3 regions of the Mesorhizobium sp. WSM4842 genome follow, and region 2 is predicted to be linked to each of the others. Evidence: predicted binding sites of a transcription regulator. Region 2 holds the regulator's gene; each other region holds the start of a gene.
What was found. Region 2 encodes LexA, which represses DNA repair genes until DNA is damaged. Its sites were predicted from a motif close to TGTTCNNNNTGTGTTCNG; they were not measured.

Region 1 (9,812 bases), 210 kb from region 2:
TGCGCTTCAGCTTAAATTCCAAGGAGACTTGCGCCCATGGCGTCGCCGATCATCGATTTTCTGCTGACCCGAAATTCCGCGCCGATCCCGGAGTTGAAGGAACCAGCACCTAGCGACGCTGACATCGCGACGATGATTGCCGCCGCCTCGCGGGTGCCGGACCACGGCCGGCTCGAGCCCTGGCGCTTCATCCTCTACCGGGGCGAGGCACGCGTCGAGATCGGCAAGAAGTTGGCAAGCCTTGCCGAACAACGCGAAGGGCCGTTGCCAGAGGGCCGCTACAACCAGGAACTGGCGCGCTTTTCGCGCGCGCCGCTGGTGATCGGCGTGGTGTCGAGCCCGAAGGAAAACCCAAAAATCCCACAATGGGAGATGTTCCTGTCCGGCGGCATGGCGGCGATGAACCTGATGATATCAGCCAATGCGCTGGGCTATGGCACCAACATGATCAGCAACTGGTATTCCGATGTGCCGGAGGGCAGGGCGATCCTGGGGCTGGCGCCGCATGAGCGGGTCGTCGGATTCGTCCATATCGGCTCCTATCAGGGGCCGGCGCCGGAGCGGCCGCGGCCTGATCCGGCAAAGCTCTATGCCGACTATGCGGGGCCGTGGGTGGGCTGAATGTTCTACGAGCCGTCTAAAGGTCACGGGCTGCCGCATGACCCGTCCAAGGCGATCGTGGCGCCACGGCCGATCGGCTGGATCTCGACGGTGAACAAGGCCGGCGAGGTCAACCTCGCCCCCTATTCCTTCTTCAATGCGTTTTCGACGCGGCCCTTCATCGTGTGGTTTTCGTCCGAAGGCGAGAAGGACAGCGCGACCTTCGCCGAAGAAACAGGCGAGTTCGTCGCCAATCTCGTCAGCCGCGATCTTGCTGAAAAAATGGTCCGCACGGCGGTCGATGCGCCGCGCGGCGTCACCGAATTCGACTATGCCGATCTCACCATGGCGCCGTCGCGCCTTGTTGCGCCGCCCCGCGTGGCGGCAGCGCCCGCGGCGCTTGAATGCCGGGTGACAGAGATCCTGCGGCCAAAGGCGCTGGACGGGACGCTGACCGGCGCTGTCGTCGTTGCCGGCGAAGTCGTCGGCGTGCATATCGACGATGCATTTCTGAAAGACGGCATGTTCGATATCGTCAAGGCGGGCAATGTCGGCCGTCTCGGCTATATGGACTATGCCAGCGTCAGCGAGATATTTTCAATGAGCCGGCCTCGCTGGAGAAAAGATTAGGCTGGGAAAATTTTAGGCCGAAATCCCTGCCGCTCTGGCTCGCGCCAGAAGTCGCTCTGCCAGCTTGAGATGCGGCCGGTCGTACATCTTGCCATCGATGCCGACGACGCCGGGATTTCCAGCCGCCTCGAATGCCTCGACGATCACCAGGGAGTGTTTCACCGCCTCGGCCGACGGCGTGAAGGCGGCGTTGATGGCCGGCACTTGGGCCGGATGGATCGCCATCTTGCCGGTGAAGCCGTCGCGCTCTGCCTCGGCGCATTCCGCCTCGAAGCCGGCCACGTCGCGAAAGTGCGGAAAAACCGTGTCGATCGCCGCGACTTCCGCGGCACCCGCGGCGAGGATGGTCATGGTGCGGGCGAAGCGGAACACATCGGTGTAGCGGCCATTCTCGTCGCGGGCCGTGCGCGCACCGATTGCTGCCGATAGATCTTCCGCACCCCAGGTCACGCCGACAAGCCGCGCACTTGCGTTGGCGTAGGTCGCAGCCGCCAGCACGCCGGCAGCTGTTTCGGTGATGATCGGCAGGATTTTTATCGCACCATCCGGCAGCCCGCTTTCGGCCTCGTGCACCCTGAGCTTGGCCGAGAGATGCTGGACATCCTGGCCGCTGTTCGACTTCGGCAGCATGATGCCGTGGGGTTTCACTGGCACGAGTGCCGCCAGGTCGTCATCGGTCAGGCCGGTCGAGAGATCGTTGATGCGGACATAGATTGCGGATCTGGTTTGATGCCTGTGTTCGGTGATGAACCGTGCGGCGATGTCGCGTGCCAAAGCCTTGTTTTGTGGCGCAACCGAATCCTCGAGATCGACGATGACCACGTCGGCGCCCGCGCCAAACGCCTTTTCCAGCTTCTTTTCGGAATCGCCGGGAACGAACAGCAGCGAGCGCATCGGTCAGGCCGCCTTCTTCATCATCATCGCCTGCCTCGTGCATTTGGCGACGAGCACGTCGTTCTGGTTGTAGGCGCGGTGCTCGAACTCGACGATGCCGCGGTCCGGCTTCGACCTGGAGTCGCGCACCGACACCACCGTCGTCTCGACGCGGATCGTGTCGCCGTGGAAGACCGGATGCGGAAACACCGTCTCCTTCATGCCGAGATTGGCGATGGTGGTGCCGACGGTGATGTCGTTCACCGAAATGCCGATCATCAGGCCCAGCGTGAACAGCGAATTGACCAGCGGCTTGCCCCATTCGCTTTTGGCGGCGAAGTCGAAATCGATGTGCAGCGGTTGCGGGTTCAGCGTCATTACCGAAAACAGCATGTTGTCGCTTTCAGTGACGGTTTTCCGCAGCGTGTGCCGGAAGACATGGCCGACGACGAACTCTTCCAGATAAAGCCCGGCCATGATCGATGTCCTCCGCTGCCGCATCGGCCCGAAATCGGAATCGATTTTTCGGAAAGCACGATGCGAAGATTCAAAGTGTTAGAGCGTACTTTCCGAAAGGGACCATGTCGCCCTAAGGAAAGGTTGATAGGCGCTGCATACCGCGCTCGCAAGCCAGTTAACAAACATGGTGAACCGTTCGTAAACCATTTCTGCCTACGGTCGTCACGGGACGGGAACGGACTCGGGTTAGGGGCGCAGCGGACGGCATGGTTGTTTCGCATTTCCTGAAATGGATCTACACGGCGAGGGTTTCGGAGCGCGCCGCTGCGGCAGGCGCTCTGGCTCGCGCCTACATCAATGCCGATCTGCCTTTCGAGGATCGCTGCGCGGCGGAGGCCGCGCTGACGCTGCTGCTCGACGATGCCTCGTCGAAAGTGCGGCTGGCGATTGCAGAAGCGCTGTCGATGAGCCATCACGCGCCGCTGCAGATCATCAGCGCGCTGGCGTCCGATCAACCGGAAGTTGCAAGCCTGGTGCTGGCACGTTCGCCGATGCTCACCGATGCCGATCTGATCGACCGCGTTGCCGGTGGCCAAAAGGCGACGCAGAAACTGATCGCGGATCGTGCGCGTGTCTCCATGGCGGTCGCAGCGGCGATCGCCGAAATCGGCGAGCCGGAAGCCTGCGCCACGCTTCTCGCCAACAGCGGCGCCGACATCGCTTCGCTCAGCTTCCGCCGTATCGCCGAACGCCATGGCCATCTGCCTTCGGTGCGCGAAGCGCTGATTTCCGATGCGCGCCTGCCTGCCGACTGCCGGCATATGCTTCTGATAAAACTTGGTGAAACGCTTAAAGGCTCGCCGCTGGTGGTGGCGCTGATGGGCCGTGCCAGAACCGAGCGCGTCATGCGCGACGCCTGTGTCAAAGCTTCCATGACGCTGATCGAGGGCACGCGCCAGGAAGAACATGCGGCGCTTATCGAGCATCTGCGCCTGCGCGACGACCTGACCGCAAGCTTCATCATTCGCACCATCGCGCATGGCAAGGTCGACTTCTTCGGCTCGGCGCTGGTTGCGCTCAGCCAGCAATCCGAGCAACGGGTGAGAGCGCTGCTGGCCGGCGGGCACGACGTGGCGCTGCAGGCGCTGTTCCGCAGCGCCGGCCTTGCCGCGGTCACGCACGCGATCATTCTGCGTGCGCTAAAGATCTGGCGCGAGGTCGCCAATGGCAAGCGCCTTGCCGGCGTCCAGGAAGTCAGTTGGCTGATGCTGAAGGAATTGGGCGGGCAGTCCGCCGAAGGCGATCTCGCCGGATTGGTCAAATCGATCCATCTCGATGCGCTGCGCGAAAACGCGCGTGGCCATGCGCTGGCAATCGCTGCGGCGTAGGTATGTCGATATTCAGGTGATGCCGGCCCGCAAACGATGGTTTCCTGCGCTTCCGGTGCTCACGTACAAGGGTCCAGACTCATAATTTAGCCATGGCAACCCAGAAAGCCGGCTGCCTCGGATGGCGAGGTGCCCCAACATAGGCTTAGGCTTGCTGGGAAAGCGTGGCGCCACAATAGCAGTGAAGCTAATCAATCACTTGGACGGCTTGATCGATGATCGTTGTGGGCACTGCGAGACCAAGCCTTCGTGCGGTCCGCAGGTTTACGACCAACTCATGCTGGGACAAAACCTCGACAGGCAAGTCGCCGGGGCTGCTTCCATTGAGAATCTTCTTTGCGCTCTGCGTCATCTGCTGGGTCGCGTTTCTCAGGCTTGTGCCGTAACAGAACAGGCCGCCCGCATCGATCTGCTCCCTGGGGAAGACAGTCGGCAGCCGATAGGAAATCGCAAGCTCGGCAATTCTGGTGCGGTGCGCCGAAATGACGGGTTCTTCCAGAACGATGAGGGCTCCGGCCCGCCCGTGCTCCATCGCCGTGAACGCGCCCTCGATATCAGGCTGAGGACCGCTGACGCGAAGAACCTGCGGGGCAAGGCCAAGCTCCCGTGCCGCTTTGGAATTCGAAGCTGAAAGGCAATCGGACACGCCCTGGTCGCTGATGATCGCGACCCGATCCAGAGTTGGCGCAACAGCCTTCAGCAACTCGACATGGGACCGAGCTTGGTTCGGATCGAAGCTCGTCACGCCTGTCATATTGCCGCCTGGCTTCTCCATGGACGCGGCAAGGCTATCGGTCACCGGATCGACAACAACAGAATAAATGATCGGTAGCTGCGTTGTTGCCTACTGAACCGCGCGAGCGGTCACTGCGCCGATGACAGCGACAAGGTCGACCTTCAGTCGAAGCAGTTCAGCGGCGAATGCAGGAATCCGGCTCAAATCACCATCGGCCGATCGTTGTTCAAAGCGTATGCTGTGACCCTCGACAAACCCCAGTTCTTTGAGCCCCGCTTTGAACCCCTCGATCGGCCGCCCAGGTCCCGCGGTGATGATGCCGATTGTGGCCATGCCAACTGTGGGCAACTCCCTCTCCGCCGCTGGAATCCTCTCACTGGTTGAAATCTAACAGAGCGGAGGACAACTCATAACCAGTAGTTGACGGTCGCGGCGATGCAGATGGCAGCGAGAAAGTTGACGGCAAGACGGCCGTATCGGGTTGCGATGCGGAAGTCCTTGAGGCGGCAGAACATGCGCTCGATGGCGTTGCGGTCGCGGTAGAGCACGGGCGAGAAGCAGTTGTTCCAACGCCTGTTGGCCTTGGGGGGGATGTTCGGCATCGTGCCTTCGCCTCGACCTGGCGGCGAATGGCGTTGCTGTCGTAACCCTTGTCGCCATGAGGATTCGGGCGGCCGGCATCTGCTTCAGCAAAGCTGATCCTGCCGTGCAATCAGCGACCTGGCCGCCGGTCAGCTGGAAGGCGATGGGCCGGCATTCACGATCGGTCAGCGCGTGGATTTTGGTCGTGTGCCCGCCGCGCGAACGGCCGATGGCCTGATTGCGCTCCCCCCGTTCCGCCCGAGGCCGAGCGGTGCGCCTTCACGGCGGAGGAGCCGATGAGCACTTGGGCCGGCGGGCCGCCGGCGCTGGCGAGAGCGTGAAAGAGGTCAGCCCAGACGCCCTTGGCCGCCCAGCGGACATAGTGGTTGTAGACGGTCTTGCGCGGCCGATAGTCGGGCGGCGCATCGATCCAGCGCCCGCCGGACTTCAGAACGTGGACGATCCCGCTGATCACCCGGCAGTCATCGACGCGCGGCTTGCCACGCGTTTATGGGTCCGAACCCTAGAACGCTCAGATGTCCAGCACTTCCGTCTCGGCGAATTCCGCACGTTCCTGGATGAAGCGGAAGCGGGCTTCCGGCTTGGTGCCCATCAGCGCGTCGACCGTGTCCTTGGTCGCCGCCTCGGCGTCGATCACATCGACCCTGAGCAGCGTGCGCTTTCTCGGGTCCATGGTGGTTTCCTTGAGCTGGGCGGCCATCATTTCGCCCAACCCCTTGAAGCGGCCGATTTCGACCTTGCCGCGCCCGGTGAACTCGGTGCGCAGAAGTTCGTCCTTGTGCGCGTCGTCGCGGGCATAGGCGACCTTGCCGCCTTGCCGGATCGAGTAGAGCGGCGGCACCGCCAGATAGAGATGGCCGCCGCGGACCAGGCTCGGCATCTCCTGATAGAAGAAGGTGATCAGCAACGAAGCGATATGGGCGCCGTCGACGTCGGCGTCGGTCATGATGATGATCCGGTCGTAGCGCAGATCCTCATCGCGGTATTTTGACCGCGTGCCACAGCCAAGCGCCTGGATCAGGTCGGAAATCTGCTGGTTGCCGGCCAGCTTGTCGTTGCCGGCGCTGGCGACGTTGAGGATCTTGCCGCGCAGCGGCAGCACCGCCTGGCTGGCGCGGTCGCGCGCCTGTTTCGCCGAGCCGCCGGCCGAATCGCCCTCGACGATAAAGAGTTCTGCGCCGGCCGCGGCATTCTGCGTGCAGTCGGCGAGCTTGCCGGGCAGCCGCAGCTTGCGCACCGCGCTCTTGCGCGACACTTCCTTTTCCTGGCGGCGGCGCACCCGTTCGTCGGCACGTGCGATCACCCATTCGAGCAGCTTCGAGGCTTCCTGCGGATTGTCGGCCAGCCAGTGATCGAAGGGGTCGCGGATGGCAGTCTCGACGATCCTGATCGCCTCGATCGTCGCCAGCCTGTCCTTGGTCTGGCCGACGAATTCCGGCTCACGGATGAACACCGACAGCATGCCTGCCGCCGAGATCATGACGTCTTCCGACGTGACGATCGAAGCGCGCTTGTTGCCGACCAACTCGGCATAGGCGCGCAGGCCGCGGGTCAAAACGTTGCGGAAGCCCGCCTCGTGCGTGCCGCCTTCGCCGGTCGGAATGGTGTTGCAGTAGGAATTGAGAAACCCGTCGCCGCCGAACCAGGTCACCGCCCATTCGAGCGAGCCGTGACCGCCTTGCCTGTCGCTTTTGCCGGCAAAGATTTCGCGGGTGACCTGGAATTCGTCGCCGAGCGAGGCTTTCAGATAGTCCTTGAGGCCACCGGGAAAATGGAACTCGGCCTTAGCCGGTGTCGTGTCCTTCTCCTTGATCAGCGACGGATCGCAGGTCCAGCGGATCTCGACGCCACCGAACAGATAGGCTTTCGAGCGGGTCATGCGGTAGAGCCGCGCCGGCTCGAATGCCGCACCCTTGCCAAAGATCTGCTCGTCGGGATGGAAGCGTATCCTGGTGCCGCGGCGGTTATGCACCTCGCCGAGCTGCTCCAGGCCGGTCACCGGAACGCCGCGCGAAAAGCGCTGGCGATAGAGCTGGCGGCCGCGCGCGACCTCGACCTCCAGATGGTCCGACAGCGCGTTGACGACGGAGACGCCGACGCCGTGCAGGCCGCCCGAGGTTTCGTAGACCTTGCTGTCGAACTTGCCGCCGGAATGCAGCGTCGTCATGATGACTTCGAGCGCCGGCTTCTTGAATTTCGGATGCGGATCGACCGGAATGCCGCGGCCATTGTCGGTCACCGCCAGATATCCGTCGGCCGAAAGCTCGACATCGATGAAAGTCGCGTGGCCGGCGACCGCCTCGTCCATCGAATTGTCGATGACCTCGGCGAACAAATGGTGCATCGCCTTGTCGTCGGTGCCGCCGATATACATGCCGGGCCGCCGCCGCACCGGCTCCAGCCCTTCCAGAACCTCGATGTCGGCGGCACTGTAGCTCTCGCTGCCGTCGCGGGATGCCGGGCGCTTCGCCGCCTGCACCAGCGGGTCGGCTGGGCGCGCGGTGGCGCGAACCGGTTGCGGCTGCTTGTCCAAATTGCTGAAAAGATCGTTGCTGTCGTTCATGCTGGTCCTGGATTCCGATGCTGCGAATCACCACCCGATACTGCCACGCTTTTTGCGGGCAGGCGACGGAGGTTCCTGTTACGTTCGAGGATAGAGCCTCTTACTGCAAAACCATCCGACAACCAAGCGGCGGAAATGGGTCGAGGGCATCGACGCTTTGTAAACCTTGTCCGAAGGTTACGTCCGAAGGTTGGCCGAAAAACGGTATCCGTCCACTGCCGGTGGCCTAGAATGCGGCAGAACCCGTGAAAAGGCTGCTGCTAGCGCATGTTGGATTACAGTTCGCTCCTGCTCGCGGCGGCGCTGTCGGGCACGTGCCTCAGCATCACCATGTTTGCGATCTGGTTCACCGCGCCGCAGGCACGCTATGTGCTGACGGTGGCGTGCGGCATTCTCGTGCTCGTCGCGCATGTGGTCTTGTTCTGGCATTATGCCAGGCATCCCAGCCCCTGGCTTTGCCAGATTGTGCTTGCGCTTCTCAGCCTGGGCTTCCTGACCCTCTGCCTGTCGGCCATGCAGTATCTCGGCGTGCGCGACTACAGGCGCGCCATCTTGCCGACCGTGGCTGCGATGGCGGTTTGCGCAGGCGCGACGTCGCTGGGCCTTGATGGCGTCGGCTTCATCGTCACCTACGCGACGGTAACGGCGCTGCTCTCGCTTATCGGGGTGATGTTCTGGATCAAAGGTGGCCACGATCGCCGGATATTGCTGGTCGTTTCCTTCCTGAGCTGCGTCTGTGCGCTGTCCTTCGTGCTTTGCGGCGCGGTCCTGCTGGTCGAGGGCCAATGGGAGCTCGGCGTTGCGCCCGACAATTGGGCCGAACGGTTGAATTCCGTCGTCGCGGTCGCCTGCATGACCGGGCTCGGCGCACTGACGCTCTCCCTGCACCACTTGCAGGCGCAGATCGAATTGAAGGCCGAGACCATGACCGACCCATTGACCGGGCTGATGAACCGGCGGGCGTTGACGGCATTCTACGGTGAGCGGGTTTTCGGCCCGTTCATGTCCGTCGCCATGTTCGACCTCGATCATTTCAAAAAAACGAACGACGTATTCGGTCATCCGGTCGGTGATCAGGTTCTGCGCCGCTTCGCCGCTGTCATCAGGAAATATGCCAGGACCGGAGTCGACGCCTTCCGGCTGGGTGGCGAGGAATTCGTCCTCGTCATGTCGCGGATGACTGAAGAGAAGGCTTACGACATTGCGAGCAAGATCAGCGTCGCCTTCGGCACGGAAATCGTGGCCACCCAGCTTGGTCCGTTGCGCAGCACCGTCAGTGGCGGCATCGGCTTTGGCGGGACGGATGGGACCAGCCTCGACCATGTGCTGGCCGAAGCCGACGCCGCACTTTATGCGGCAAAGCGCGCCGGGCGAAATCGCGTCGTCGCCCAGAAGACGAGCAAGGCCGACGCGCCGGCCTTGCGTTCTGCCTGATTGAGGCTTCTATCTTCTTGTTAGACCATGATCTTGTCCGAAAACCGGATTCCACTTTTCGGGATCATGGTCTACTCCGCCGCCCCCAGATATTCCGACAGCGGCGGGCAGGAGCAGACGAGGTTGCGGTCGCCGCCGACATTGTCGATGCGCGACACCGGCGGCCAGTATTTGGCTGATGTGTCGGCATCACCGGCGGGGTAGGCTGCCTCCAGGCGCGAATAGGGATGGGTCCACTGGCCGGCCAGCGCCTCGGCCGCTGTATGCGGCGCATTGACCAGCGGATTGTCGGCCAAGGGCCATTCGCCTTTCGCCACCTTGGCTGCCTCGCCCGATATCGCGATCATCGCTTCGCAGAATCGATCCACCTCGCTCTTGGGCTCGGACTCGGTCGGCTCGACCATCAAGGTGCCGGCCACCGGAAACGACATGGTCGGCGCATGGAAACCATAATCGATCAGCCGCTTGGCGATGTCGTCGACGCTGATGCCGGCACTGTCCTTGAGCACGCGGGTGTCGAGGATGC
Region 2 (9,812 bases):
GAATATGTGCGGCCGCACTATGTTGCGCGGCAGTTGGAGGCGCTTTTTTCCGACACCCCCTATCGCGCATGGCAGAAGGACGGTTTTGCCGAGGTGGCCAGACGCATGGCTGTCGACGGACCTTCCGGCGATATCGCTGCGGGGGTCGTGATGAGGTGCATCAAGGGAGCGAGTAGGGGTAGTGAGTAGTGAGTAGTGAGTAGTGAGTAGTGAGTAGATTGCAAAGAACCGCTCAGCGTCTAGAATTCTTATTTACTACTCACTACTCACTACTCACTTCTTCTCTTCATCGCTTTGCAATCGGCACGTAGTCGCGTTCCGGCGCACCTGTATAGAGCTGGCGCGGGCGACCGATCTTCTGGTGCGGATCCTCGATCATCTCTTTCCACTGCGCGATCCAGCCGACGGTACGAGCGACCGCGAACAGCACGGTGAACATGGTGGTGGGGAAGCCCAGCGCCTTCAGCGTGATGCCGGAATAGAAATCGACGTTCGGATAAAGCTTCTTCTCGATGAAATAGGAGTCGGTCAGCGCGATCTTTTCCAGTTCCATGGCGATGTCGAGCAGCGGGTCGTCCTTGATGCCCAGTTCACCCAAAACCTCATGTGCGGTCTTCTGCATGATCTTGGCGCGCGGGTCGTAGTTCTTGTAGACGCGGTGGCCAAAGCCCATCAACCGGAACGGATCGTTCTTGTCCTTGGCGCGGGCGATGAATTCCGGGATGTGGTCGACATGGCCGATCTCGCCCAGCATGTTCAAGGCCGCCTCGTTGGCGCCGCCATGGGCCGGTCCCCATAGGCAGGCAATGCCGGCGGCGATGCAGGCAAACGGGTTGGCGCCTGACGAGCCGGCGAGGCGGACGGTCGAGGTCGAGGCGTTCTGCTCGTGATCGGCATGCAGAATGAAGATGCGCTCCATCGCACGCGCCAGCACCGGGTTGATCTTGTATTCCTCGCACGGCACGGCAAAGCACATATGCAGGAAGTTGGCCGCGAAATTCAGCTCGTTCTTCGGGTAAATGAAGGGCTGACCGATGTGGTATTTATAGGCCATTGCCGCGATCGTCGGCATTTTGGCGATCAGCCGCATCGACGCGACCATGCGCTGATACGGGTCCGAGATGTCGGTGGAATCGTGATAGAAGGCTGACAGAGCGCCGACCACGCCGCACATCACCGCCATCGGATGCGCGTCGCGGCGAAAGCCGGTGAAGAAGCGCGACATCTGCTCGTGCACCATGGTGTGGCGCGTCACCCGGTAGTCGAAATCGTCCTTCTGCGCCTTGGTCGGCAATTCACCATAGAGCAAGAGATAGCAGACTTCGAGGAAGTCGCCGTGCTCGGCCAGCTGGTCGATCGGATAACCGCGATGCAAAAGGATGCCGGCATCGCCATCGATAAAGGTGATTTCCGACTCGCAGCTTGCCGTCGACGTGAAGCCGGGATCGTAGGTGAACGCCCCGGTGGTGCTGTAAAGCGAGCCGATGTCGATGACATCAGGTCCGACCGAGCCGCTTCGCACCTTGAGCTCGTGAGTTTTGCCGCCGAATTCAAGTTTAGCAGTCGACGCGTGGGTTTTGCCGCCAAATTCCATCTTTGTCGCAGCTTCGGACATTGCAAACTCCTTTTGGTTTTCTCATGCCGGCAAAGGCGAAATATCTGCAACGCAACACGTCGAAAGCATCGGAGTTCGCGCGTTTGCGCCCGCAATTGGATTTGCGTGCCAAATTGGGCCAAGACCTAATGTTGCACTGCGAAACCCACCTTTCAATGCCAATCTTCTTGGGCCAGTTTTGCTAATCGATTTGATCCGCGACGCGCGCCTGGCTTTCCTCACGGCCAAGCACGGCAAGCACGTCGAACACGCCGGGCGAGGTGCTTTTGCCGGTGAGCGCGGCGCGCAAAGGTTGGGCCACAGCGCCGAGCTTATGGCCGCCGGCCACCGCATATTCCCTGATCGCGGCTTCCGCCGCTTCGGCCGTCCAGTCGCCTGAAATCGCCTTCAGCGCCGCGTGGGCGCCCCGCAGGATCTCGCGCGCTTCACCGCCGAGCAATGCAGCCGCCTTCTCGTCGATCGGCAGCGGCCGCTCGGCAAACAGGAAGGCGGCACCGTCGGCCAGTTCGACCAGCGTCTTGGCGCGCTCCTTTAGGCCTGGCAGCGCGGCGAGCATCTGTGCCTTGCGCGTGTCGTCGAGGCGCGCTGCGATCGCCGGGCCGCCTTCGAGATAGGGCAAGGTGTTGATGAAGATATCGAGCAATTCGGCGTCGTTCATGCGGCGCATATGCACGCCGTTCAGCGCCTCGAGCTTGGCGAAGTCGAAGCGGGCGGCCCCCTTGTTGACGTCGCCGATGTCGAACCAGGCAATCATGTCGGCGATCGACATGACCTCGTCGTCGCCGTGGCTCCAGCCGAGCCGCGCCAGGTAGTTGAGCAGTGCCTCAGGCAGGTACCCCATGGCACGATAGGCTTCGACGCCGAGGGCGCCGTGCCGCTTCGACAGCTTGGCGCCGTCGGCGCCATGGATCAGTGGGATATGCGACATCGACGGCACGTCCCAGCCCATGGCTCGATAGATCACCATCTGGCGGGCGGCATTGGTCAGATGATCGTCGCCGCGGATGATGTGGGTGATGCCCATGTCGTGGTCGTCGACGACGACGGCATGCATATAGGTCGGATTGCCGTCCGAGCGCAGGATGATGAAATCGTCGAGATCCTTGTTGGAGAAGCGGACTTCGCCCTGCACGAGATCATGCACCACCGTCTCGCCGTCGGCCGGCGCCTTGATTCGGATCGCGCCCTTGGCGCCGGCTGGCGCCTCGGACGGGTCGCGGTCGCGCCAGCGGCCGTCATAGCGGGGAGGCAAGCCCTTGGCCCGCGCGCTCTCACGCATCGCTTCCAGTTCAGCCGGCGTAGCGTAGCAGTAATAGGCCTTGCCCATGCGCACCAGTTCCTCGGCGACCACGCGGTGGCGCGGCGCGCGCTCGAACTGCGATACCGGCTCGCCGTCCCAGGTGAGGCCGAGCCAGGAGAGTCCGTCGAGGATGGCGGCGGTTGCCGCATCGGTCGAACGCTCACGATCGGTGTCCTCGATGCGCAGCAGCATCGTGCCGCCGGTGTGTTTCGCATACAGCCAGTTGAACAGCGCCGTGCGCGCGCCGCCAATATGCAGGAAGCCGGTGGGCGAGGGGGCGAAACGGGTGACGACCTTGTCGGACATGGAACTCTCAGGCAAGCGCAGGAAGCGGATGTGATTGCGCGGACTTTCGCGCGTCGCGCGTTCATGTAGCATAGGAGGTCAAGGGCGCAAGGGGCAGACCCGATGGCTGGACCAGGCCGCGGCGCGGACAAGAGCGAGGGCGCGACCACAAGCGTCAGCGAACGATCGCTGTTTGCCGACGTTCCCCACGCCGAGCCGCTACCCGTTTCGCTGCCTGCGTCGCACCCGGGCATTCAGCCCCTTTCGCCGGACCGCGCCGCGCCAACACCGGCTCCAACACCCGGGCCTGTCATTCGTTTCCGCCGACAGCTTAGCCATCTTTCACCATCCGGTATCCGCAACAGCGTGGCCTCGGCAGCCGGCCTGGAACTAGACCGCGGCGTCGCCTTTCTGCTGGTGCCGGTTTTTCTGGCATGCGGGGTGATCGTCTATTTTTCGCTTGCCGTCGAACCGGACTTTCCGCAGCCTATTGCCGTCGTGGTCCTCACGGCATTGTGTGCGGCAGTGACACGCTCATGGCGCAAAACGCATCTGTGCTTCATGGCAGCGTTGCTGTGCGCACTCGGGCTACTCGCCGCCAAGGTTGAAACCTGGCGCGTGGGAACGCAGATGCTCGGCTCGGAAATCCAGACCCAGCTCACCGGCCGTGTCGTTAGGCTCGATCAGATGGCGAACGGCCGGATCAGGCTGACCATCGACGTGATGTCGACCGCCCGGCCGACACTGCGTTATGCGCCGGAACGTGTCAGGGTTTCGGCACGCAAAATTCCCGCTGAGATGACCGCAGGCTCGGTGGCAACCGGCTATGTGAGGCTTCTGCCTCCGACTGGCCCGGTTAGGCCGGACAGTTATGACTTCTCCTTCGACAGCTATTTCGCCGGTATCGGTGCCAGTGGCTTTTTCCTCGGCAATCCGAAGATCGTCGTTTCCGAAGATGCACCGTTCGCCGCGCGCATTTCTTCCTCGATCGAAAAGGCGCGTGAAACCATCGCCGACCATATCAGGGACAGCATCGGTGGCGCCGAGGGGGAGATTGCCGCCGCGCTGATCGTCGGCGTGCGTGCCGGCATTCCCGAAGAGATAAACGAATCGATGCGGCGCACCGGCATCTACCACATCATCTCGATTTCCGGCCTGCACATGGCGCTTGTCGCCGGCACCATCATGGGATTGCTGCGCGGCGCCTTTGCGCTGGTTCCCGATTTTTCGTCGCGCCGGCCGGTCAAAAAATATGCGGCTGCTGCCGCACTCGTTTCCATCGCTGCCTATCTGATTTTTTCCGGTATCGTGGTCGCGGCTGAACGCAGCTTTATCATGCTGGCGGTAATGCTTGTCGCCGTGCTGTTCGACCGGGCGGCACTCACCATGCGCAATCTGGCGATTTCGGCCATCGCCGTCATCGTCGTGTCGCCGCACGAGGTGGTCGGCCCAAGCTTCCAGATGTCCTTCGCCGCGACCGCTGCTCTCGTGGGCGCCTATGCCGGCTGGTCCGACTATCGTGCCGACAAGGCCACCGCGCCGCCACAGCGACGGTCAACGATCGCTTTCGTCACGCGAAAACTTGCCGCTGGGACAGGTACCATCGCAATGACCTCCATCATTGCCGGCAGCGCCACCGCACTCTTCGCCATCTGGCACTTCCAGCGCGTCTCGCCGCTCAGCCTGTTCGCCAATCTGGCCGTCATGCCGATCGTCACGGTCGTGATGTTCCTGGCCGTCGTCAGCGCCTTGGCAATGCCGTTCGGCTTCGACGGCCCTTTCCTATACATGATGGGCAAGGGGCTGACGGCCATGATTGCAATATCGGGATGGATCTCCGAGCGGTCGCCGGTCGATGCCGTCGGGCTGATCTCGTTGCAGTCGGTTCTGCTGGTGACGGCCGCCCTGGTCATCGCCACGATGGCAACGACATGGTTGCGGCTTGCGGCACTTCCCTTTGCGCTCGCCGGCCTGCTGACGATTTCCGAGACGCGCACCCCCGACGTGCTGATTTCGGAAGATGCGCATCTGGTGGCGCTGCCGATCGGCGGCGGCGAACTTGCCGTCAACCGGGTGCGCTCGAACGAATTCACCACCGACAACTGGAAACATGCGCTGGTTTCAGCGACCATTGTCGAGCCGGAGACATTCGAAAAAGGAGACGTGCGGTTCGACATCGTCGACCCGGCCGACCTGCCGCCGGGAGCGCCCTTCTACTGCACTGCCGGCCTGTGCCTCGCCCGGCACCAGTCCGGCGCGATCATCGCGCTCGCCGACGACCGCAAAACCGCACGGCCAGCCTGTGCCTTTGCGGATTTGATCGTCATCGATGATGCCACAGCCTATTATAATCCCTGCCGCAATCCGCTGGTTCTCGTCGTCACCAAACGGCAGCTCGCTCGCATGGGCAGTGCCGCCGTCTTTTTCGATCCGCTATCTGCGACGACGCGCGCAGAAATCCGTTTTGCCGTCAGACAGCCCTATAGGCCTTGGCATGAGCAGCGGAGATTTTCGCGCGAGGCGAGGGGCCTGCCGCCATACCGCAGGGCCGAGAAACCCAAAAAGCCTGCCGTTCAGTAACGCCGGATCAGTCCGACGAGCTTGCCTTGCACCTTGACCCTGTCCGGCCCGAAGATGCGCGTCTCATAGGCCGGATTGGCGGCTTCCAGTGCGATCGAGGCACCTTTGCGGCGGAACCGCTTCAGCGTCGCTTCCTCGTCGTCGACCAAGGCGACGATGATCTCGCCAGGCTGGGCGGTGTCGGCGTTGCGGATGATGACCGTGTCGCCGTCGAAAATGCCGGCCTCGATCATCGAGTCACCCTTGACCTCCAGCGCGTAGTGCGTGCCGCCGGTGATCATGTCCGGTGGTACCGAAATCGAATGCGTCTGGTGCTGGATGGCGTCGATCGGCACACCGGCAGCGATGCGGCCCATCACCGGTATGGAGATGGTGGCAACGACGTCGTCGTCATTGCCGGCTGCGGGCATGCGCGAAGGCGCCGGCTTGATCTGTCGTCCGAGGCTGCCCTGCCCAAGGCTGCCCTGAATGACGCTTGGCGAGAATTTGCGCGCCGCATTGAGGCCGGGCGCGATCGAATCGGGCAGGCGCAGCACCTCCAGCGCGCGGGCGCGGTTGGGCAGGCGGCGAATGAAACCGCGCTCCTCCAGTGCAGTGATCAGCCGATGGATCCCCGACTTCGAGGCGAGGTCGAGCGCTTCCTTCATCTCGTCGAACGAGGGCGGAATGCCGCTTTCCTTCAGCCGCTCGTGGATGAACATCAGCAGTTCATGTTGTTTGCGTGTCAGCATCGCGACCCCAACAGAATCAGAAAAACAAACCCAGAACAAACACTATCTGTTCCAGTTGTGTTCCGCAACCGTTTAAAATTTAATGAATGTGTTGACGTTTTGTTCAGCGTAGCATCAGCACGCTGCACGCGGCGCCCGTCGCGGCTGGGGGAGCGAACGGCTCGCGCACGATCAGCCCGTTGGCGTCGGCCAGCATTTTGAGCATCGAGGAATCCTGGATGCCGAACGGGGTCGCCAGCAGCGTGCCGGCTTCTTCGCTAACCACGGCGCGTACATAGTCCTGCCTGAGATCGTTGGCCGGCATGGCGGCGCCGAGCCGCGCCTGACGCATGTCCTGCCGGAAGGCGCGGCCGCCGAGCCGCGCAAGCAGCGGCGTCAGAAAGAGCTGCGTGCAGACCAGGCTCGCCACCGGATTGCCAGGCAGGCCGATGCAGCGGATGTCACCCAGCCGCCCGAACATCAGCGGCTTGCCGGGCCGCATGGCGATTTTCCAGAAATCGAGCGTCATGCCTTCACCGGTCAGCACGTCATGAACCAGGTCATGGTCGCCGACCGAGGCGCCGCCCAGCGTGACGATGACGTCGGCGCCTGCGTCGACCGCTTGTTTCACCAGCGTGGCGATCGCCTCCTTGCGGTCGGGGGCGATGCCGAGATCGAGCGCGCTGGCGCCGACCGAGCGGGCCGCGGCGGCGACGCCATAGGCATTGGACGAGATGATCTGGTCGGGGCCAAGGTCGCTGCCCGGCGGCAGCAATTCGTCGCCGGTGGCGATGATGGCGACCAACGGCCGTTTCACCACGCTGACCTGCGGGTGGTTGGCCGACGCCGCCAGCGACAATGCCGCCGGATCAAGCGGGCGGCCTTTCTCCAGCAGGACGTCGCCCTTCGAGAAATCGAGCCCGAGGCGGCGGATGTTGCGGCCTTCAACCGTCGACGCGGTCACTTCGATGCTGCCGCCGCCGAGGTCGCGGACATTCTCCTGGATGACGATGGTGTCCGCGCCTGCAGGAAGCGGCGCGCCGGTGAAGATGCGCACGGCCTGCGCCGGGCCGACTGTTCCGGCAAAGCCGCGTCCGGCCGGCGCCATGCCGATCACCGAAAGTCTTGCGGGCACGGATGCGACATCCTCGGCCCGCACGGCATAGCCGTCCATGGCGGACGCGTTGAACGGCGGCTGGGTGCGGAGCGCCAGGAGCGGCTCCGCCAGCACGCGGTCGGCGGCGTCCATCAGGGCGACGCTTTCAGCCTGCAAGGGCGCAGCATCCTCAAGCAGGCGCTCGAGCGCCTCGGCGACCGGAAGCAGTGCCATTATTAGCCTGCCCCCTTGGCATCCGCCTTGTAGTCGCCGGATTTGCCGCCGGTCTTTTCCGCCAGCCTGATGCCCGAGATCACCATGGCGCGGTCGACCGCCTTGGCCATGTCATAGATGGTCAGGCAGGCGACCGAGACGGCGGTCAGCGCTTCCATCTCGACGCCGGTCTTACCGGTGACGCGGGCCAGCGCCGTGACCTTCAGGCCTGGCAGCGTCGCGTCCGGTTCGATGTCAATGGATACCTTGGTCAACAGCAGCGGATGGCAGAGCGGGATCAGCTCATGCGTCCTCTTGGCCGCCATGATGCCGGCGATGCGCGCCGTGCCCAGCACGTCGCCCTTCTTGGCATCGCCGTCGAGAATCATCTTCAGCGTTTCGGGCCGCATCGAGACAAGACCTTCGGCGATTGCCGTGCGCGTCGTCTCCGCCTTGTCGCCGACATCGACCATATTGGCTTCGCCTTTCGCGCCAAGATGGGTGAGGGCGGCCGTCATCGTCAGGTCACCTTAGCGCGACGTGCGTCCGTCTGGACGCGCAAAGCACGCTCTAACACTTTGAATCTATGCATCGTGCTCTCCGAAAATCGATTCCGATTTTCGGGCCGATGCAATGGCGGGCGCATTGCCCGTCAAAAGCAGGCGCGTCGCAGTGGCCACGTCCTGTTGCCGCATCAGGCTCTCGCCGACGAGGAACGTACCGATGTCGCTCCGTTGCAGCCTGCGGCAGTCTTCGTGCGAGAAAATACCGCTCTCGCTGACCAGCAGGCGGTCTGCCGGCATCATCGTCGCGAGCCGCTCCGAGGTCTCGATGCTGGTTTCGAACGTCCGGAGATTGCGGTTGTTGATGCCGATCAGCCGCGATGACAGTTTCAGCGCGCGTTCCGTCTCAGCCTCGTCATGCACTTCGACCAGCGCGTCCATGCCGAGTTCGAACGCCGTCGTTTCGAGTTCCCTGGCCACGGCGTCATCGACGCTCGCCATGATGATCAGGATGGCGTCAGCGCCCCACGCACGGGCTTCGAACACCTGATAAGGCTCGAACAGAAAATCCTTGCGCAAAGCGGGCAATGTCACGGCGTTGCGCGCATCGGTGAGGAATTCAGGCGCACCCTGGAAGGACGGCGCGTCGGTCAGCACCGAAAGGCAGGCGGCGCCACCTTTCGCATAGGCCCTGGCCAGTGCCGGCGGATCGAAATCGGCACGGATCAGGCCCTTGGACGGGCTCGCCTTCTTGATCTCGGCGATCAGCGCGAAGCTGCCGGATTTGCGCCTGGCTTCAAGAGCCGAGAGAAAGCCGCGCGCTGCGTCGGTGTCCTTCGCCCGCGCCTTGATCTCGGCAAGCGGCACGCGCGCCTTCGCCGCGGCGATCTCGTCGCGCTTGTAGGCTTCGATCTTGCGCAGGATATCAGACACGGCTCTATCCGTTCGAAATCTCGACCAGCCGATCGAGCACTTTCAGCGCCCGGCCGCTGTCGATGGCTTGCGCTGCCGTCGCCATGCCGTCGGCAAGCGTCGTCGCCTTGCCCGCCACCACCAGCCCCGCGCCGGCGTTCATCAGCACCGTATCACGAAAGGCGCCGGCAGCGCCGCCCAGCATGTCGCGCAGCGCCTGGGCGTTGTAGGCGGCATCGCCGCCGCGCAACTCGTCCTTGGTGTGCCGCTTCAGCCCAACCGCTTCCGGTGTCAGCGTAAAGGTGCGGATCTCGCCGCCGACCAGTTCGGCCACTTGGGTTTCACCGGTGGTGGTGATCTCGTCATAACCGTCGCCATGGGCGACCCAGGCGTGGTCGGCGCCCAGTGCCTTCAGCGTCTCGGCCACCGGCATGATCCATTCCGGCAAGAAGACGCCGACCATCTGCCGGCTCACACTGGCCGGATTAGAGAGCGGGCCAAGCAGGTTGAAGATGGTGCGGGTGCCGAGCTCGACGCGGATCGGACCGACATGCTTCATCGCCGGATGATGCGCCGGCGCGAACATGAAGCCGACGCC
Region 3 (9,812 bases), 3.3 Mb from region 2:
CGGACCGTCCTGAACGGTGTAAGGCCTATTGAAAATTGCGCCCCTTGGGCAGCACCTTCTCCGCCTTTCCCGACAGCGCCGCGAGATCCCGCTGGACCGGCGCGGCTTGTGGAGAACGTGCGTCTGCCGGACGCTCATTGACAGGCTGGCCGGTACCGGCCTCCTCCAAAAGCACGGACAGCCAGGGCGTCAGATCCTCGACCTTCTCGGCAACGATATGGATGACGTCCGATTCCGACTGCAGTTTGCCGGTGACACGGACCAGCCGCGCGCCCATGACAATGGGCCGGTAGCGGTTGAAGGTTCTTTCCCAGAAAATGACGTTGGCGACGGCCTGCTCGTCTTCCAGCGTCAGGAAAATCGCTTTGGCGTTACCCGGTCGCTGCCGCACCAAAACAAGGCCGGCGACCGAAACGCGCTTGCCGTCCCGAACCTGGCCGAGGCGCGCATTGGGCGTGACGCCGGAACGGTCCAGCCGCTGGCGCAGAAAGGCCAACGGATGCGCCTTCAGCGACAGGCCGAGCGAACGGTAGTCGTGGATGACATGCTCGCCGAGCGGCATTGTCGGCAGCCTGGTCTCGGGCTCGAGATCGCGCAAGCGGATCCCCGGCCGGTCGAACAGCGGCAGGGTCTCGGCGGCACTCCTGCCGTCGAGCGCGCGGACCGCCCATAGGGCGTCGCGGCGGTCGAGGCCGAGCGAACGGAAAGCGTCGGCTTGCGCCAGCTTCTCGATCTCGTCGACATAGAGGCCTGAGCGAAGCCAGACATCGCGAACGGTTGCGTAGCCGTCGCCGCGTCTGGCGACAAACACCTCCATGCGCTCCTTCGACAGGCCCTTGACCTGGCGGAAACCCAGCCGGACGGCATGATTGGTCCGGATGACGCCGCGCATCTGGGCATGGCGGTCGAGGACGCAGGCCGGGTCGAAAGGCGCTTCCTCCAATGCGCAGTCCCAACCGGAAAAATTGACGTCAACCTCGCGGATTTCGACGCCGTGGTCGCGCGCGTCGCGGACAAGCTGAGCCGGCTGATAGAATCCCATCGGCTGGGAATTCAGGATCGCGGCGCAGAACACATCGGGATAGAAGGTCTTGAACCAGCAGGAGGCATAGACCAGCAGGGCGAAGGAGGCGGCATGGCTTTCGGGAAAGCCGTATTCGCCGAACCCCTCGATCTGCTTGAAGCAGCGCTCGGCGAAGTCCTTTTCGTAACCCCGCAAAACCATGCCGTCGACCATCCGCTTGTGATAATTGCCGATCGTGCCGGTGCGCTTGAAAGTGGCCATGGCGCGGCGCAGTTCATCGGCCTCGCCCGGCCTGAAGCCGCCGGCGACGATGGCGATCTTCATCGCCTGTTCCTGGAACAGCGGCACGCCCAGCGTCCTGCCGAGTATCTCTTCCAGCTCCGGCTTGGGATATTCGGGCTTTTCCTTGCCTTGCCGGCGGCGCAGATAGGGGTGGACCATGTCGCCCTGGATTGGGCCCGGCCGCACGATCGCCACCTCGATGACGAGGTCATAAAAGGTGCGTGGCCTGAGGCGCGGCAGCATCGACATCTGGGCGCGGGATTCGATCTGGAAGACGCCGATCGTGTCGGCGCGGCAGATCATGTCGTAGACATGTTTGTCCTCGGCAGGGAGGGTGGCCAGCACATAGGGCTGGCCATAGTCATCCCGCGCATCGGGATAATGATCCTGGAGCAGGGTGAAGGCGCGCTGCAGGCAGGTCAGCATGCCGAGGGCCAACACGTCGACCTTGAGGATTTTCACCGCGTCGAGATCGTCCTTGTCCCACTCGACCATCTTGCGCTCGTCCATCGCCGTCTTGATGATGGGCACGATCTCGTCGAGCCGATCCCTGGTGATGACGAAGCCGCCGACATGCTGCGACAGATGACGGGGAAAGCCCATGATCTCGTTGGCGCATTCGATAACCTGCCTTGTCACTGGATCGGTCTGATCGAGGCCGCCGGCCCTGGTTTCCTTTTCGCCGAGCTCCGAGGTCGACCAACCCCAGATCGAGCTGGACAGCGCACTCCTGACATCGTCCGACAGGCCCATCGCCTTGGCCACTTCGCGCATCGCCGACCGGCCCCGGTAGCTGACGACGGCCGCGGCAAGCGCGGTACGCTTGGCGCTGTATTTCGAGTAGATGTACTGGATGACCTCTTCGCGCTTTTCATGCTCGAAATCGACATCGATGTCGGGTGGCTCGTTTCTTTCCTCGGAAATGAAGCGCTCGAAAAGCGAATCGATCCGCTCAGGCCCCACTTCGGTGATGCCGATGCAATAGCAGACCACCGAGTTGGCCGCGGAGCCGCGTCCCTGGCAAAGTATGCCCTGGCTGCGGGCAAATTTGACGATGTCGTAGACAGTCAGGAAATAGCGCGCGTAGTTCAGGCGCTCGATCAAAGCGAGCTCCTCTCGGATGCGCTTCGTCACATCGGCGGGAACGCCTGAGGGATATCGTATCGCCGCTCCCTCTCGAGCCAGCCGTTCCAGTTCGGCCTGTGGCCCGAGGCCGGATTCCGTCGGTTCGTCGGGATAGTTGTATTGGAGGTCACTGAGAGAGAAGCTCAATTCTCCGGCAAAGCGCAGCGTTTCCGCCAGTGCCTGCGGATGCCTGCGGAAAAGCCGTGCCATCTCCATTGGCGGCTTCAAATGGCGCTCGGCATTGGCCGCCAGTTCCAGACCCGCTTCGGCAACAGGTACGTTGAGGCGGATCGCCGTCAGCACGTCCTGCAACCGGCGCCGTTCGGACGTATGGTAGAGAACGTCATTGGTCGCCATCAGCGGAATACCAGATAGCTCAGCCATGGCAGCCGCCTGCTCGATCCGGAAGCGGTCGTTGCCATGATAATCCGGCGAAACGGCAAGTCGCAAAGCCCTGCCGAAGCGATCTTTGAGCCGGCTAAGCAGTTCAAGAGGATATTGTGCCGGCGCCGACAGATCCGGCAGAATCGCAAGCGACATGCGGTCGCCCCATTCGAAAAGGTCGTCGCGATAGAGGAGCGGTGCGCCCTTTTCGCTTTCGTCGCGCATATTGGCTTGCGTCAGCATGCGGCACAGATGGCCCCAGCCCTTGCGGTCCTGCGGGTAGGCGAGAACGTCGGGCGTGCCGTCGCAAAAAACCAGGCGGCAGCCGGGATGATAGGAAAGACCTTCCACCTTGGCCTGCTGCCAGGCGCGCACGACGCCGGCCACCGTGTTGCGGTCGGCAAGCCCGATCGACGAAAATCCCAGGAACTTTGCCGCGATCACCAGCTCCTCCGGTTTCGAGGCGCCGCGCAGGAACGAGAAATTCGACTGGATGCGGAATTCGGCATAGGGGATGACCGTCAGCGCGTTCATGCGAAGACCCCATGCATGAACCAGCGCGGCGCGGCGTGCGAGGCGCCGTAGAGACCCTGGCGGTAGAGCCAGTAACGGCGGCCGTCGCTATCCTCGATGCGGAAATAATCCCGGGTCGCTTCCTGCCCCGGTGCTTCCCGCCACCATTCCGGGGCGATGCGTTCGGGCCCTTCGGCGCGCGCGACCCGGTATAGCGCGCGCCGCCAGCGGAAGTTCATCGGCGGTCCCTCCGGCATTTCGGTGGCCGGCACCTCGATCGGTTCGGGCGAACGGAACAGCCGGATCGGCCGTTCGGGCCGAAAGACAGGCTTGGAGGAAGTGTCTTGTATCTTGCCCGGCTTCTTCGGCGGAGAGACCCTTTGCGGCGCCTCCGCATAGGGAAGCATGGCGACGGCGCGCTCCGGCAGATGACTCTCGACGGCGACCGGTTTCAAAACCGCGCTGTCGCCGAGCCGGGCGCGGATGCGGTCGGCGAAAAGGGCGATGTCGGCGCCGTCATCGCTCGTCTCTCCGGTCAAGTCGGCCTGCTGCATGTCGAAGGCCGCGGCCGACAGGACCGAGAGGCGCACGAGATCGAAGCCATAGCCGGCATCGATGTCCTGTTCGAGCGCGGCAAGCCTTTCGTGAAACAATTTCTGGATCAGCAGCGGCTCGCGCAACGGCCGCGAGGTGCCGACGGCGATGCGGCTGACGGCGCCGTCGACGCGGAAAAGCAGCAGCGCCAGCCTTCTTGCGCCCTCGCCGCGGCGCTCGAGGTCCGCCTTCAAAGTCGTCGCCAGCATTTTCACCAGCCGCTCTATTTCGTCGGTCAGCATGATGGGTTCTGCGAGATGGCGTTCGACCGAAAGCGGCGCCACCGGCAGGCGCGGCGACACCGCCTCGTCGAGGCGGCCGAGCGCCTGGTCGAGGCGCAAAAGCAGCGAGACACCGAAGCGGCGGGCGAGCGGCGCGCGCGGTGCTGCCATGACGGCGCCCGCCGTGCGCAGGCCGACGCTTTCCAGGCTGGCGCGGATATCAGGCTCGATGCGCAGCGCCGCCAGCGGCAAAGGTGCGAGAAGCGCTTCCTCCTCGCCACCGGGGACGATGCGGTCACTGGCAAACCGCGCCGCCGCCCAGGCTGCACCAGGTGTGGCGGCAAGGCCGGCGCGGACATCGAAACCCTGATGGAAAAAGCGCGACAGGATGTCGTCCAGCATCGACCGTTCGCCGCCGAAAAGATGGGTGCAGCCGGTGACGTCGAGGAACAGGCCATCGGCTGCGTCGAGCGCCACCAGCGGGGTGTAGCGGTCGCACCAGTCGGCAAGGCTTTCGAGCAGGCGGCGGTCGGCCTCGGGATCGGCTTCCACCACGTCGACCGAGGGGTGCATGGCGCGCGCGTCGGCTATGCCCATGCCGCGCTTCAGGTGAAGCGCCTCAGCCCGCTCGTCGAGGGCGGCGATGCGCTGCGCGTTCCCCTGGCGATGGCTGATCACCAGGGGCAGGTGATCCGACGGCCGGGAACGCCAGGACCGCCCCAGACGCTGCCGCAGGATCCTTTCCGCGGCGAGATGCGGAAACCACAGGGACAGGATTCGCTGCCCGTTCTTCCCCGGTCCTTCTTTCCTCGAAACTGCGTTCATCGGGGTTCCACTCCAGTGTGAATTGTCCTGGCAAGGCCGTGCGGCTCTTGCCGATGCTGACGGTGAAGGCGGGGCGGCCGATCGAGCCGGCGAGCGGCCCGGCGATCGTCTCGCGTGGTGCCGACGGCGCCGCCGACAGGACGAGGCGGACGGGTGCCGCCGTCGGCTCGGATTCGCCGGCCTGGCGCAGCAGGAACACCGGCCGGCCGGCATTCTGTGCCCGGGCGTGCAGCCGCCGCGTCGCGGTGAGGTCCAGCCGCTGCGGACTGCCGCGGATTTCGAGGATGACGGCGGCGAGCGCTGTCATCCGGGCGGCCTCCTCGGCGGTCCACAGCGCATCGAGGAGCCTTGGCGCCTCGGAAAACAGCAATTGCTCCAGCTCGATGCCGAAAAGGGCGTGAAGCCCCCTGGCATAGGGAAAGCCGGCCTCCCGGAAGATTTCCGCGGTGCCGATCCACAGGACCGGCAGTCGCGGCTCCTGTTTGAGGATCAGGCTGACGAGCGACAGGGCGAAGCCGGCGACGGCCCCGGCATCGCGGGTCGCGGCGCCATGGATCTCGCTCAGCGCCGCCTTCGGCAGGCCGCCGCCGAGCGCAGTATCGAGAGCTTCGGCGCCGGTGCGCAGAAACGCATCGGGCGGCGCCACGGCGAGGCCGCGGCGGACGATTGTCAGATCGTGGGGCGTGACATCAGCTGTTGGATTCCGGGGCGCATCAACGGGGGCTGCGCCGGCCGGCGCCTCCAGGCGCTCGGGCAGCGTTCCCTCGATCTTCGCGATCTGGCGGCGCAGGGCAAAAACAGTCTCCCGCGCCACGGCGCTTGTCGCCATGACGGTCAGCTTCCACTCACAATTGTTCCTGTTATGTTCTCTAGGATTCCAGAGGGCGACCGAAGAGTCAAGCGGAGTCTTGGGGAATTTATTCCTGTCCTCGCGTAGGCGGCAACCCGCCCATTTGCCGAGCCCGGCTCGAAAGCCTATATGCCGGGATCGGAAGGACAAAGCATGGCCCGCATCTACAAGACCCGCACCTGGCACGACCAGCTTTCGCCGTCGATGGAGGAAATGGAGTTCCTGGCGCTGGAGGCTTACGCCCATCTGCCGGAGGAGTTTCGCAAGCTGACCGGCGAGATCGTCATCCAGATCGCCGAATTTCCGACCGACGAGATCATGGACGATCTGTCGCTGGAAACGCCTTTCGACCTGCTCGGCCTGTTCGAGGGGCGCGGCATTGCCGAGCGCTGGAATCCGCAGACCGGCGAGGGGCCGAACCGCGTCACGCTCTACCGCCGCGCCATCCTCGACTACTGGGCCGAGAACGAGGAGACGCTGGGCGACATCGTCACCCATGTGCTGATCCACGAGATCGGCCACCATTTCGGCCTGTCGGACGACGATATGGAGCGGATCGAAGAGGCGGCGGAGTAGGCTGTGTTGATATTCAGGTGATGCCGGCCTGCGAACGGCAGTTCCCTGCGCTTCCGGTGCTCACGTACCCAAAAGTACGCTCCGCTCCGGTTCTCGGGAAACCACCCAGTCTGGTCGCTTCGCGCCCGTCTTCGACTCCGGCGCGGCCTGACCTGAATCTCAACACACCCTGCGTCGGAGCTTTGCAAAATCTACCAGTCGCTGAGCTTGGTGTTGGGCCCGTATTCCTGACCCTCGATATCCTTTACCACGGCCTGGCCGCAGCGCATGGCCTTGGCCTCCATGTCGTAGGAATAGGTCGGCGAGCCGAACAGGTGCCAGCCCTTGTTCAGCGCTGCCGTCACCTTGTGGCAGAAGCTGGAATCGTCCGGACCGGACAGAAAGCGGTAGAGTTTCATTTTTCATTCCTGTCGTGAGTTGCCAATCATGCCCCGATGGCGGCCGCCTTCGCCAGCAGTTTTTCGGCCTGCGCCAGATGCAGCCGTTCGACCATTTTTCCATTCAGCGCGATGACACCCTTGCCGGCATTTTCGGCAAGCGCGAAGGCATCTTTTACCGAGCGTGCCTCGGCCACCGCTTCGGCAGATGGCGCGAAGGCCCGGTTCGCGGCATCGATTTGAGCCGGGTGGATCAGCGACTTGCCGTCGAACCCCATGGCGGCCGCTTCCCCGCATTCGCGCGCAAAAGCGTCCAGATCGCGAAAATCATTGAAGACACCATCGAGCAGGTCGAGGCCGCCGGCGCGCGCGGCGAGCACCATCTGCATCAGCCACGGTGTGAGGTAGCGCCGGTCGGCGAGAGTGCCGGTCTCCTTGACCAGATCGTTCGTTCCGGCAACGAAACAAACCAGCCGCGAGCCCGGATCGCGGCCAAGCTCGGCGATCGGTCCGATGTTGAGCAGAGCCTTGGGCGTTTCGATCATCGCCCATAGTTTCACCTCGTCGGGTCCGAAATTGTCGTCGAGGACGTCGCCGGCTTCCAGAACGTCGCGCGGTGTGTCGACCTTGGGCAGCAGGATGGCGTCGGGCTCGCAGCGTGCCGCAGCCAGCAAATCGTCGGCGCCCCATTCGCTGGAGAGCGGGTTGATGCGCACGGCCATCTCGCAGCGCCGGCCGGGGCGACTGGCGAAGATGCCGGCCAGTTTTTCCCGCGCGGAGACCTTGTCGGCCGGGGCGACGGCATCTTCGAGATCGATGATGACAGCATCGCAGGCCAGCGACGAGATCTTGGCCAGAGCCTTGTCGTTCGAGGCCGGGACGTAAAGCACCGAGCGGCGCGGGCGATAGGTTTCAGTCATCTCAGATCTATGCCGCCTGCGGCCGGTCGAGGCAAGCGGTCTTCACCTGCATAAAAACTGCACAAAAGTCCCGAAAATTTCCTCGGATCCGCCCCGCCGCCTGCATTTCGATCGGCGACATACGCCGCATGCAAGAGCGAGAAAAGCCCCGTTGGTCCCTGCCGTACCGCCTCCGCAATGACGGTTGGTGGCTCGTCGATCCACCCCGGCCGCACGGTTCGGCGACCCTCTTCCCCTTCATCCGCAAATCTCCGCCCCCCGGCCGGATCAAAGCCGCTGAGAAAATCCGATCATGACATCGTTGCTTACGGCCGCGCCGAGCTATTGCGCGCGATTCGGCGTTGCCGTCCTGCTTGCCGCGCTGGCGGATTTCTTCTTCTATGGGCAGCCCGTCGGCATCACGTTTTTCCTGTTCGGCATCACGCTTGCCGCCGCAGCCGCGGCCATCCAGCCGTCGGCGCTCAGCGCCCGCGGCCTGTGGTCCGCTGCCTTGCTTGTCGGGCTGCTGCCGCTTATCGAAAATGTCAGTGCGCTGTCGGTCGCGATCGGGCTTGCGGCGACGGCCGTCTTTGCGCTTTCGCTGGTCGGCCGGCTGCGGCGCGGCGCTGCCCGCATTGCCGGCCAGGTCGCGCTGTTCCTGCTCGCAGCACCCTTCCGGTTCGTCCACGATTTCTTCCGCTGGCGCAAGGCGGCACGGCGGTTCGGTCGGCGGCGTATCCACCTGGCGGCGATCGCCGTCTGGATCATGCCGCTGACCCTGGGCGCAGTGTTTCTCGCGCTGTTCGGCGCCGCCAATCCGGTCATCGAATACTGGTTGTCGCTGATCGATCTCCTCGCACTGCTCGACTTCATCGAGCTGCCGCGGCTGGCCTTCTGGCTGTTCGCGCTTGCCGGCGTCTGGGTCTTTCTGCGCCCGCGGCTGCCGCGCCTTTTGCGCCGCATTGCGCATCTTGCGTTGCCTATCCCCCTCGGGGTGACGACCACAAGAGCCGCCGCCAAGCCGGTCGAGGACATCGTCTTCGGCAAGGCCGCCATTCTTCGTGCGCTGGTCGTCTTCAACATCCTGTTCGCGGTGCAGACCGCACTCGACGCCACCTATCTGTGGGGCGGCATCGCCCTTCCCGACGGGCTGACCTATGCCGCCTATGCACATCGCGGCGCCTATCCCTTGATCGTCACCGCCCTGCTGGCCGCGGGTTTCGTGCTGGCGGCGTTGCGGCCGGGCAGCACGACCTCCGGCGATCCGTTCATCCGCCGGCTGGTCTATGTCTGGGTGGCGCAGAACATCGTTCTGGTCGTCTCCTCAATCCTGCGGCTCGACCTCTATATCGGCATCTATGCGCTGACCTACTGGCGCGTCGCCGCCTTTGTCTGGATGGGGCTGGTGGCGGCGGGCCTCGCCCTGATCATCGCCCGCATCGCGCTCGGAAAATCCAATGAATGGCTGCTTTCCGCCAATCTTCTGACGCTATCGGCGACGCTTTATGCCTGCTCGTTCATCAACTTTGCCGCACTGATCGCCAACTACAATGTCGACCGTTCGTACGAGATGAGAGGTCCCGGCACCCGCCTCGATATACGTTATGCCCGCTCGCTCGGCCCCGACGCGCTGCCCGCCCTCGACCGCTTCTTCGACCAACAAAAGAAGACATTCCTCACCGATCTCCGAGACCCAGCCGACGCCGTGACCGAAGCCCACTACCGCGCCGAGCAAAGAAACTGGCGCGCGTGGAGCTTTCGCGACTGGCGGCTTCTGCGCTACCTCGACAGGAGAGGGTCGCTCGTGGTTCCTGACGGATACGAATCTCACGCGCCGGGTCCCTGATTGATGCCGTATAACATCCTAGTCGCCGACGACGATCCGCACATCCGCGAAATCATCTGCTTCGCGCTCGAAAAGGCCGGCATGAAAACGGTTGCAGTAGCCGACGGCGCCGGCGCATTGCAGGCGATCGAACGCCGCGCGCCCGATCTTGTCGTGCTCGACATCGGCATGCCGGAGATGGACGGGCTGGAGGTCTGCCGGCGGCTGCGGCACACATCCGATGTGCCGGTGCTGTTCCTGTCCGCGCGTGATGAAGAAATCGACCGCATCCTCGGGCTCGAAATGGGTGGCGACGA

Region 1: a site for LexA is predicted at 7,923-7,940, ahead of parE (DNA topoisomerase IV subunit B). Genes of this name have one in related genera too.
Region 3: a site for LexA is predicted at 5,821-5,838, ahead of AC0NIE_RS05080 (ImuA family protein). Genes of this name have one in related genera too.

The regions. Positions count from the first base shown of each region.
Region 1 covers NZ_CM148372.1:4,163,123-4,172,934, forward strand. Annotated here, with positions in the region: gene AC0NIE_RS20170 (nitroreductase family protein) at 37-621, shown strand; gene AC0NIE_RS20175 (flavin reductase family protein) at 622-1,230, shown strand; gene AC0NIE_RS20180 (HpcH/HpaI aldolase/citrate lyase family protein) at 1,243-2,124, opposite strand; gene AC0NIE_RS20185 (MaoC family dehydratase) at 2,128-2,604, opposite strand; gene AC0NIE_RS20190 (DUF2336 domain-containing protein) at 2,829-3,950, shown strand; partial or broken gene AC0NIE_RS20195 (ABC transporter substrate-binding protein) at 4,138-4,782, opposite strand; gene AC0NIE_RS20200 (hypothetical protein) at 4,795-5,019, opposite strand; partial or broken gene AC0NIE_RS20205 (IS5 family transposase) at 5,094-5,776, opposite strand; gene parE (DNA topoisomerase IV subunit B) at 5,801-7,852, opposite strand; gene AC0NIE_RS20215 (GGDEF domain-containing protein) at 8,120-9,286, shown strand; gene gcvP (aminomethyl-transferring glycine dehydrogenase) at 9,358-9,812, opposite strand, start outside.
Region 2 covers NZ_CM148372.1:4,376,142-4,385,953, forward strand. Annotated here, with positions in the region: gene lpxB (lipid-A-disaccharide synthase) at 1-189, shown strand, start outside; gene gltA (citrate synthase) at 287-1,615, opposite strand; gene gltX (glutamate--tRNA ligase) at 1,797-3,221, opposite strand; gene AC0NIE_RS21200 (ComEC/Rec2 family competence protein) at 3,324-5,780, shown strand; gene lexA (transcriptional repressor LexA) at 5,774-6,511, opposite strand; gene AC0NIE_RS21210 (molybdopterin molybdotransferase MoeA) at 6,615-7,820, opposite strand; gene moaC (cyclic pyranopterin monophosphate synthase MoaC) at 7,823-8,317, opposite strand; gene trpC (indole-3-glycerol phosphate synthase TrpC) at 8,384-9,235, opposite strand; gene trpD (anthranilate phosphoribosyltransferase) at 9,240-9,812, opposite strand, start outside.
Region 3 covers NZ_CM148372.1:1,088,807-1,098,618, forward strand. Annotated here, with positions in the region: gene AC0NIE_RS05065 (Trm112 family protein) at 1-13, shown strand, start outside; gene AC0NIE_RS05070 (error-prone DNA polymerase) at 26-3,349, opposite strand; gene AC0NIE_RS05075 (DUF6504 family protein) at 3,346-4,821, opposite strand; gene AC0NIE_RS05080 (ImuA family protein) at 4,763-5,797, opposite strand; gene AC0NIE_RS05085 (metallopeptidase family protein) at 5,972-6,394, shown strand; gene AC0NIE_RS05090 (DUF1737 domain-containing protein) at 6,586-6,792, opposite strand; gene AC0NIE_RS05095 (HpcH/HpaI aldolase/citrate lyase family protein) at 6,819-7,691, opposite strand; gene AC0NIE_RS05100 (DUF4153 domain-containing protein) at 7,984-9,516, shown strand; gene AC0NIE_RS05105 (response regulator) at 9,520-9,812, shown strand, end outside.